Regions from separate parts of the Ruegeria sp. ABV3_008 genome, predicted to be linked through region 1. Evidence: riboswitches for the same ligand, from Rfam matches in the RefSeq annotation. Region 1 holds a riboswitch; the other holds the start of a gene.
What was found. A riboswitch is a leader RNA that binds a small molecule or an ion and turns the genes downstream of it on or off. The one in region 1 is predicted to bind cobalamin.
Positions count from the first base shown of each region.

Region 2: linked by a shared signal. The riboswitch ahead of ACXAH8_RS18595 (CbtB domain-containing protein) and the one ahead of nrdH (glutaredoxin-like protein NrdH) in region 1 are both predicted to bind cobalamin.

Region 1 covers NZ_JBSWYP010000002.1:209,428-213,077, forward strand. The annotation lists gene nrdE (class 1b ribonucleoside-diphosphate reductase subunit alpha) at 1-1,163, opposite strand, end outside; gene nrdI (class Ib ribonucleoside-diphosphate reductase assembly flavoprotein NrdI) at 1,145-1,558, opposite strand; gene nrdH (glutaredoxin-like protein NrdH) at 1,574-1,795, opposite strand; cobalamin riboswitch at 1,881-2,072, opposite strand; gene ACXAH8_RS05180 (DEAD/DEAH box helicase) at 2,161-3,650, opposite strand, start outside.
Region 2 covers NZ_JBSWYP010000012.1:54,506-58,155, forward strand. The annotation lists gene ACXAH8_RS18590 (DUF1636 family protein) at 827-1,162, shown strand; cobalamin riboswitch at 1,344-1,559, shown strand; gene ACXAH8_RS18595 (CbtB domain-containing protein) at 1,594-1,764, shown strand; gene ACXAH8_RS18600 (CbtA family protein) at 1,769-2,467, shown strand; gene ACXAH8_RS18605 (hypothetical protein) at 2,532-3,035, shown strand; gene ACXAH8_RS18610 (L,D-transpeptidase) at 3,433-3,650, shown strand, end outside.

The sequences.
Region 1 (3,650 bases):
TGCAAAATCTCGGAGCACAGGTTCGACATGTTGATCCGGCCCGCAATGGGGTTCATCCGGTTCACCGTGTCTTCGAACATCACGTAGGGATAGCCGGATTCGAACTGAATCTCGGCGATGGTCTGGAAGAATTCACGCGCGTTGACTTTGGATTTACGGATGCGCTTGTCATCGACCATCTCGTGATATTTCTCGGTCACCGAGATTTCCGAGAACGGCACGCCGTAGAACTTTTCCACGTCATGGGGCGAGAACAGGTACATATCGGCGTTCTTTTTCGCCAACTCGAAAGTGATATCAGGGATCACCACACCGAGGCTCAGCGTTTTGATCCGGATCTTCTCATCCGCGTTTTCGCGCTTGGTGTCGAGGAAGCGCATGATGTCCGGGTGGTGCGCGTTCAGATACACCGCACCCGCGCCTTGCCGCGCACCCAGCTGGTTGGCGTAGGAGAAGCTGTCCTCTAGCAGTTTCATCACTGGGATCACGCCGGAGGACTGGTTCTCAATGCCTTTTATCGGCGCGCCGTGCTCGCGGATGTTGGTCAGCAGCAGCGCTACACCTCCACCGCGTTTGGACAGTTGCAGGGCCGAGTTGATGCCGCGCCCGATGCTCTCCATGTTGTCCTCAAGCCGCAGCAGGAAGCACGAGATCAGCTCTCCGCGCGAGGCTTTACCGGCGTTCAGGAAGGTGGGGGTGGCGGGCTGGAAGCGACCGTCGAGGATTTCCTCCATAAAGGACAGGGCCAGTGCCTCATCGCCGCGCGCCAGCGCTAGCGCGGTCATGACGACGCGGTCCTCATAGCGTTCCAGGAAACGCTGCCCATCACGGGTTTTCAGCGTATAAGAGGTGTAATATTTGAACGCGCCCAGAAAGGTCGGGAACCGGAACTTCTTGGCATAGGCCGCGTCCCAGATCTTGCGCATGAAGTTCTTGGAATACTGGTCCAGAACGGCCTCTTCGTAGTAGCCCTCGGACACCAGATACCCAAGCTTTTCGTCCAGCGAGTGGAAGAACACGGTATTCTGGTTCACGTGCTGCAGGAAATACTGCCGCGCGGCCATACGATCGGCATCGAACCGGATCTTTCCCTCACCATCGTAGAGGTTTAGCATCGCGTTCAACGCGTGATAGTCCTGCTCGTTTACGCTGCTGTCGAGCATAGGTTTCTCCCTAGTTTTTCCAGCCCGGCGCGGACGCGGGCGATGTCGGTCTCTGTGCCGGCCAGCTCAAACGTGTAGAGCAGCGGTACGTTGCATTTCTGGGCGATGATGCGACCGGCCAAAGCGTAGGTCGCACCGAAATTGCGGTTGCCTGTGCCGATCACTCCAAGGATCCCGGTGCGTCTGTCCGGGTCGTTCAGAAACCGGATCACCTGTTTAGGAACCGCCCCGCGCCCTTCGCCATCGGCATAGGTGGGGCTGATCAGCACGTATGGGTGTCCGGGGTCAGGCAGCGGGTCCATCCCGTTCGGAATGCGGAAAGAACTCAGGCCCAGCCGCGAGACAAAGCGGTGGGTGTTTCCGGATTTCGATGAGAAATAGACCAGCGCCGGGATCGGCGCGGCCATGGATCAGGCCAGTTGGGCGATCATGTCCGGGCGGAAACCCGACCAGTGATCACTGCCCGCCACAACGACAGGGGCCTGACGATAGCCCAGCTCGGTCACATGGGTCATGGCGCTGTCGTCCTGGGTCAGATCGATGACGTCATAGGTGATGCCTTTTGCATCCAGCGCGCGGGTGGTGGCGGTGCATTGTACGCATGCGGGTTTGGAATATACGGTAATGCTCATGTCGTCCTCTGTCCTTTTAATGAATGCCGAGGACGCTGCGGGCAAAATGAACCCTGAACACGCCCCCGAACCCTCCGTTCGCGGTTTTCTTTCTTTGCTTACGGCAGGTCTCCTGGCTCGCGGATTGATGTTCGGACTGGCCTTCCCAAAAGCTCGCTTTCAGTGGCGTATTCAGCCGAACTATCCGCTTACAGTTGCGGGGGCAGCGCCGGTTTTTCACCGGTTTCCCTCTTAGCTTTCAACAGGAATCGAAAGAACCGAAGCAACACCATATTGGGGTTGGTGGTGGCATGTTGTCAATATATGGTGTAGCGAAGAAAACAAATTTCTTCGCTTGCACAACCAGCCACGTGCGCTAAGGCGGTCTACTTTTTCCGCTTGGGCATCGCGTTGCCACCCTTCATCGCAGCCGCACGTGCGCGGTTTTTCTTGCTGCTTGGCTTGCCTTTGGGTGGAGGCGGGCCTTTCGGACGGCGCGCGGGTTTCTTGTGCTGATCGCCCGAGGGAGTCTCATCCCGTTTGGGCCGCGTTTCGGGCTTGGGTTTCTCGGCCGGTTTCCGGCGTGGTTTTGCGGGCTGTGGCTCAGCCGCGCGGGCCGGGCGTTCGTGGCGCTTCTTGTCTTTGAAGTCGCGCTTGGGACCCTTGCGGCCACCACTGGAAAGGGCGGGCGGCGCGTCCAGTTGCACCAGGGTTTTGGTGCCTTCGACCGTCATCTCGGGGCCGATGGCCTTCAGGAAACCTTCGACACTGCTTTCGCGAATCTCGATATAGCTTTCGGTGTCAGCAACGCGGATCGCGCCGATATCGGCCTTGGTGATCTTACCCGCTTTGCACAACATGGGCAGCAGATAGCGGGGCGAGGCGTTTTCGTTGTGTCCCTCTGACAGCGAAAACCACACGCTTGGGCCGAAGGGAACGTTCGGCTTTGGCGCGACATCCGGCGTCTCGCTCAGCTCTTCGGGGGCGGAGTGCTTGCGCCCGTATTGACGCAGATAGGCCGCCGCCAGTTGCTGCGGTGAAAAGCGCGAGACCAGATCATCGACCAGAGCACTTTCGCCCTCGGTCACATCCAGGGTCCAGTCGTCCGAGCTGAACATCCGCTGCATGTCCTGCGCCTGAACCTCATAGGCCGAGGGCGCAGACCCCCAATCGGCAGTCAGCTTGGCGAATTTCAGCAGGCGTTGCGCCTTTTTGAACGACGCGGGCGGCACGATCAGCGCGCTGACGCCTTTCCGTCCGGCGCGCCCGGTTCGGCCCGAGCGGTGCAACAGCGTTTCATGGCTGTTCGGCAGTTCTGCATGGATCACCAGATCAAGGTTCGGCAGGTCGATCCCGCGCGCGGCTACATCGGTCGCCACACAAACCCGGGCGCGTCCGTCGCGCATGGCTTGCAACGCGTTCGAACGTTCGCTCTGCGTCAGCTCTCCGGACAGGGCCACGACCGAGAATCCACGATTCGACAGCCGCGCCGTCAGGCGGCTGACCATGGCGCGGGTGTTGCAGAAGATGATGGCGTTGGGGGCCTCATAGAAGCGCAGCACGTTGATTATTGCATTCTCGCCATCTCGCGGGGCCACATTCATTGCGCGGTATTCGATATCGGCATGTTGGGTGCGCTCGCTGACGGTGCTGACCCGCTCGGCATCGCGCTGGTAGCGGGCGGCGAGGGAGGCGATGGCGCGGGGAACCGTGGCGGAAAACAACAGTGTCTGACGCTCAGACGGGGTCTGTTCCAGAATGAACTCAAGATCTTCGCGGAAGCCCAGGTCGAGCATTTCGTCGGCTTCATCCAGAACCACGGCGCGAACGGCGGTCAGGTCAATCGACTCGCGCATGATATGGTCGCGTAGGCGGC
Region 2 (3,650 bases), on a different contig from region 1:
TGATTAGGACGACCATGGAGGCCGTTCATCTACTTTAGGGAAGAACGCAATTATCCCCCAAGGATAAGGGGAAATGCGACGGCTCCGGCACTGCGTCGATGACATTGGAGGAGTTCGAAGACTGGCTGCACCCGGAGATATGCCGTTATCACAACACCCATCACACCGGGTTGCGGCGAGAACCGATGGCGGCATGGGCGATCCTCGGTTGTAGTGACGCAGACAGAAAAGTTGTTAATGCCGAGGCGTTTCGCATCAGCGTACTTCCTTTTGAATGTCGTCGGTTGTCGCTACGCATTCAGTCCCATGATCGGTCGTGGTAACCGAAAGGTAACCATCAAGCACGAACCCCGCTATATGTCCCGGATCTAGACTGTAATTGACGATAGAACGAACCTAGTTACGCGCAACAAGAACCTGTCGCGTCTCGGAATTCGCCTTGGGAGGCGCGGTGCGCGCGGACCTGAAAATAGGCGTGTCATGGCGAGCCGATCCCGGAGGCAATGCTGTTTCAGATTATTGAAGAACAAAGATGTTTCGCGTGAGCTGTTTCCACTTCATCGCCTACCACCTGCTTCAGCTCAGTCTCACGTAGAAACTTAAAAATTTTTTCGTCTGATGGTTGCTTCTTCGCCCTGCCAAATCCCCGTCTCGCACTCGGTGTATTTGCAAAGTTTTCGAGGGCTAGGGCTCATGTGTCCTTCCTGCCTGAGTATGGACTCTTTTCCAGACTTAGAGTCAAAACACGTATTGAAACTGAGCTAACAACCGACCAGCAAATATGAAATCTCAGATGGAAGTTCTCGATCAAGGATCAGCCTGACGCATGTGCCTACCTAACCTCACGCTTTGCAGAACCTGCCGCGACGCGGATTCCACCCTTTATGATCAATTAGCCGCAACGCTGGAGGCATCGGGGGTGCAAGCCGAGTTGCAGCAAGTGGATTGCATGTCCGGTTGTCACCGACCACAGACGTTGGCGGTGCGACAAAGCGGCAAGACCGCCTATCTTTTCGGTGAGGTTACGGTTGTCGATCTTCCGGACATAATGATCTTCATGCGGATGTATGAGGACAGTACTGACGGCGACTTCGCTGACGCCAGGAAGCTAGGTAAGCTACGTTTCAAGGCGATTGCACGTATACCGGCACAAAAAAGATAGCCAACATGCAACTTGCCGACCAAAGCTCCGGTGTCGAGTTTTCAGCTTACAGTTTGTGTTTTTCGACTTAGCCTTCTGCACTGAACGGCTAAAATCTAAACCAAGCCTGCCATTACCTAAGATTGACCGCTGCAGAATACTATGATGTCGCTTTCGTACTTGACGGAACAAAGCACTATGGAACAATAAAGGCTTCTACGGTGTCCAAAGGTGCCTACGCACTGGGACTGAAACGGGAATGAGGACGGTGCACCAAACTACCGCACTGAAGCCTTGACCGCCCCCGCGACTGTGAGCGGCGAGCGGCCTTCCAATACCACTGGCGTAATGGCGCTGGGAAGGGGGAAGTCTGCTGTGACCTGCGAGTCAGGAGACCGGCCGTAGGATGGACACAACATATGCCGTCGGGTGTGACGGCGAGGAGGATTAAAATGACGACAAAAACGATCAAGGCATCCGCCGCTGGCGCATCCTTTCTGCCTGCAGTATTCGCCGTGGTTCTGGGTCTAGGGATCATTACCGTGACTGGCCATGTTCAGGCTTCTGGCCTGCATGACGCGGCTCATGATGTGCGCCACGCAACTGGCTTCCCCTGCCACTAAAACAATGTTCAGTCGTATTCTGACCAGCGGCTTGTTCGCTGGTGCAGCAGCGGGGCTGATTGCCGCCCTTCTGCAGTTGTATTTCGTGCAGCCAGTGCTACTTCACGCCGAGCTCTATGAGGGCGGCGACCTGGTGCATTTTGGCGCTGATCCCGTAACTGCGCATCCCGACCTGCCCGGCATGTTCGCCGAGCCGATGCGCGATGGTCTCAGCATTATCTTCACCATGCTTACCTACACCGGCTATGCGCTAGTCCTGGCGGCGCTGATGTCAGTAGCCGAACGTCAGGGGCATGAGATCAACGGCCGCACCGGCCTGCTTTGGGGTCTTGCGGGCTTTGTCGCCTTCCACTTTGCTCCTGGCTTGTCACTGGCTCCAGAAGTTCCCGGCGTAGCGGCAGCAGATGTGGGAGTGCGTCAGATCTGGTGGACGGTCACCGTTGCCGCAGCCGGCGTAGCCATGTGGCTGATTGCCTTTGGAGGTAACCTGGTAAGCTACCTGATTGCGGCCGTGCTGCTAATGGTACCGCATATTATCGGGGCCCCTGAGCCTGAGAGTTTCTCTGGGCCGGTTCCGACCGAGATCGGGGCGCTTTTTGCTGCCCGGGCCTTCGGCATCGGCATGGCCGCCTGGGCACTCTTAGGCAGTTTCACCGGCCACTTCTGGCAGACAGAAGGCAAGCGCGCAGGCGCTGCAGTCTGATCGCGCTCCTCCATTGCTACCCCGCTGGTTACACCGGCGGGTTTTTTTTATTGAGGATGACAAGATGTCCCGTTCTCTTGCTCTCTTTGCCATCGGACTTGTCTTTGGCGGCGGTGCTGGCTTTGTGATTGCCGCCAGCAGCGGTAGCACCTTTGAGAGCCATGACCATACTGACCCGGCCCAACACGGCGGCAACATGGAGATGGCAGCGCACGACCACTCCGCTGCCACTAATCTGCCTGCCGACAGCGACGCCCCCAGTGTGGCGATCCAGATGATTAAGGATCCTATGGCGGGCTGGAATCTGCGTGTGACACCGCAGAACTTTCGCTTTGCTCCGGAAAATGCCTCCACGGCTGACGTTCCAGGCGAAGGTCACGCGCATGTTTATATCAACGGCGAAAAGCTGGGCCGCCTTTATGCCAATTGGTTACACCTTCCGTCGCTCCCCGATGGCGATGTTGAAGTAAAAGTTTCTCTCAATGGCAACAGCCACAGCCCTCTGATGGTTGAGGGTGTGCCCGTGGAGGCCAAAGTGACCGTGCAGCCTGACGGCGATGACTCCTGATTGACATTCCTGGCTGAGAAGACAACTACGCGGATTCAGCGGGTCTAAGCGGCAAGTACAGCGTGCGCGCGGGTTTTTGCCGCTCTGTATCCAAGGACAGATAAGCTGTTGCAAAGCCGCGCCGAATTCCCGTCTTGTTCCTTTGGCTTGCATCGTCGGAAACCGAAAACATGAAGCAACTACAATGGGCATTTCGGTTCTTTCCATTGCTTTTTTGACCCAGTCCAAAGCAAACTCGATCAAATCAGAGTTCACGCCACCGCGCACCTGATCGACTGGATAAACTAAGCGTTACCTGAAACCTCTTGAAGCTCTAGCTGCTAGAGGCTTTAAGACTCGAATTTGATCGTGAAAATGCGATGCAAATACATTGAACTTGTGAACCAGGCTGAGATCTATGCTGACAAGGCGCTATTTCATTCAATCAACCACTGCGCTGTTTTCCGCGTCTGCGGCCAGTCCATTGATCGCCAAAACATGGCCAACCTCGTCGCAAAAGACCTATTGGGACAGCCAGGTCACGCCATTTGATTACGATCCAGCGACCTCAAATCCATGGGGCGTTCATGACCGTTTTTTACCACGACGTGTCGTAGCAAATGATGGTTTGGTTCC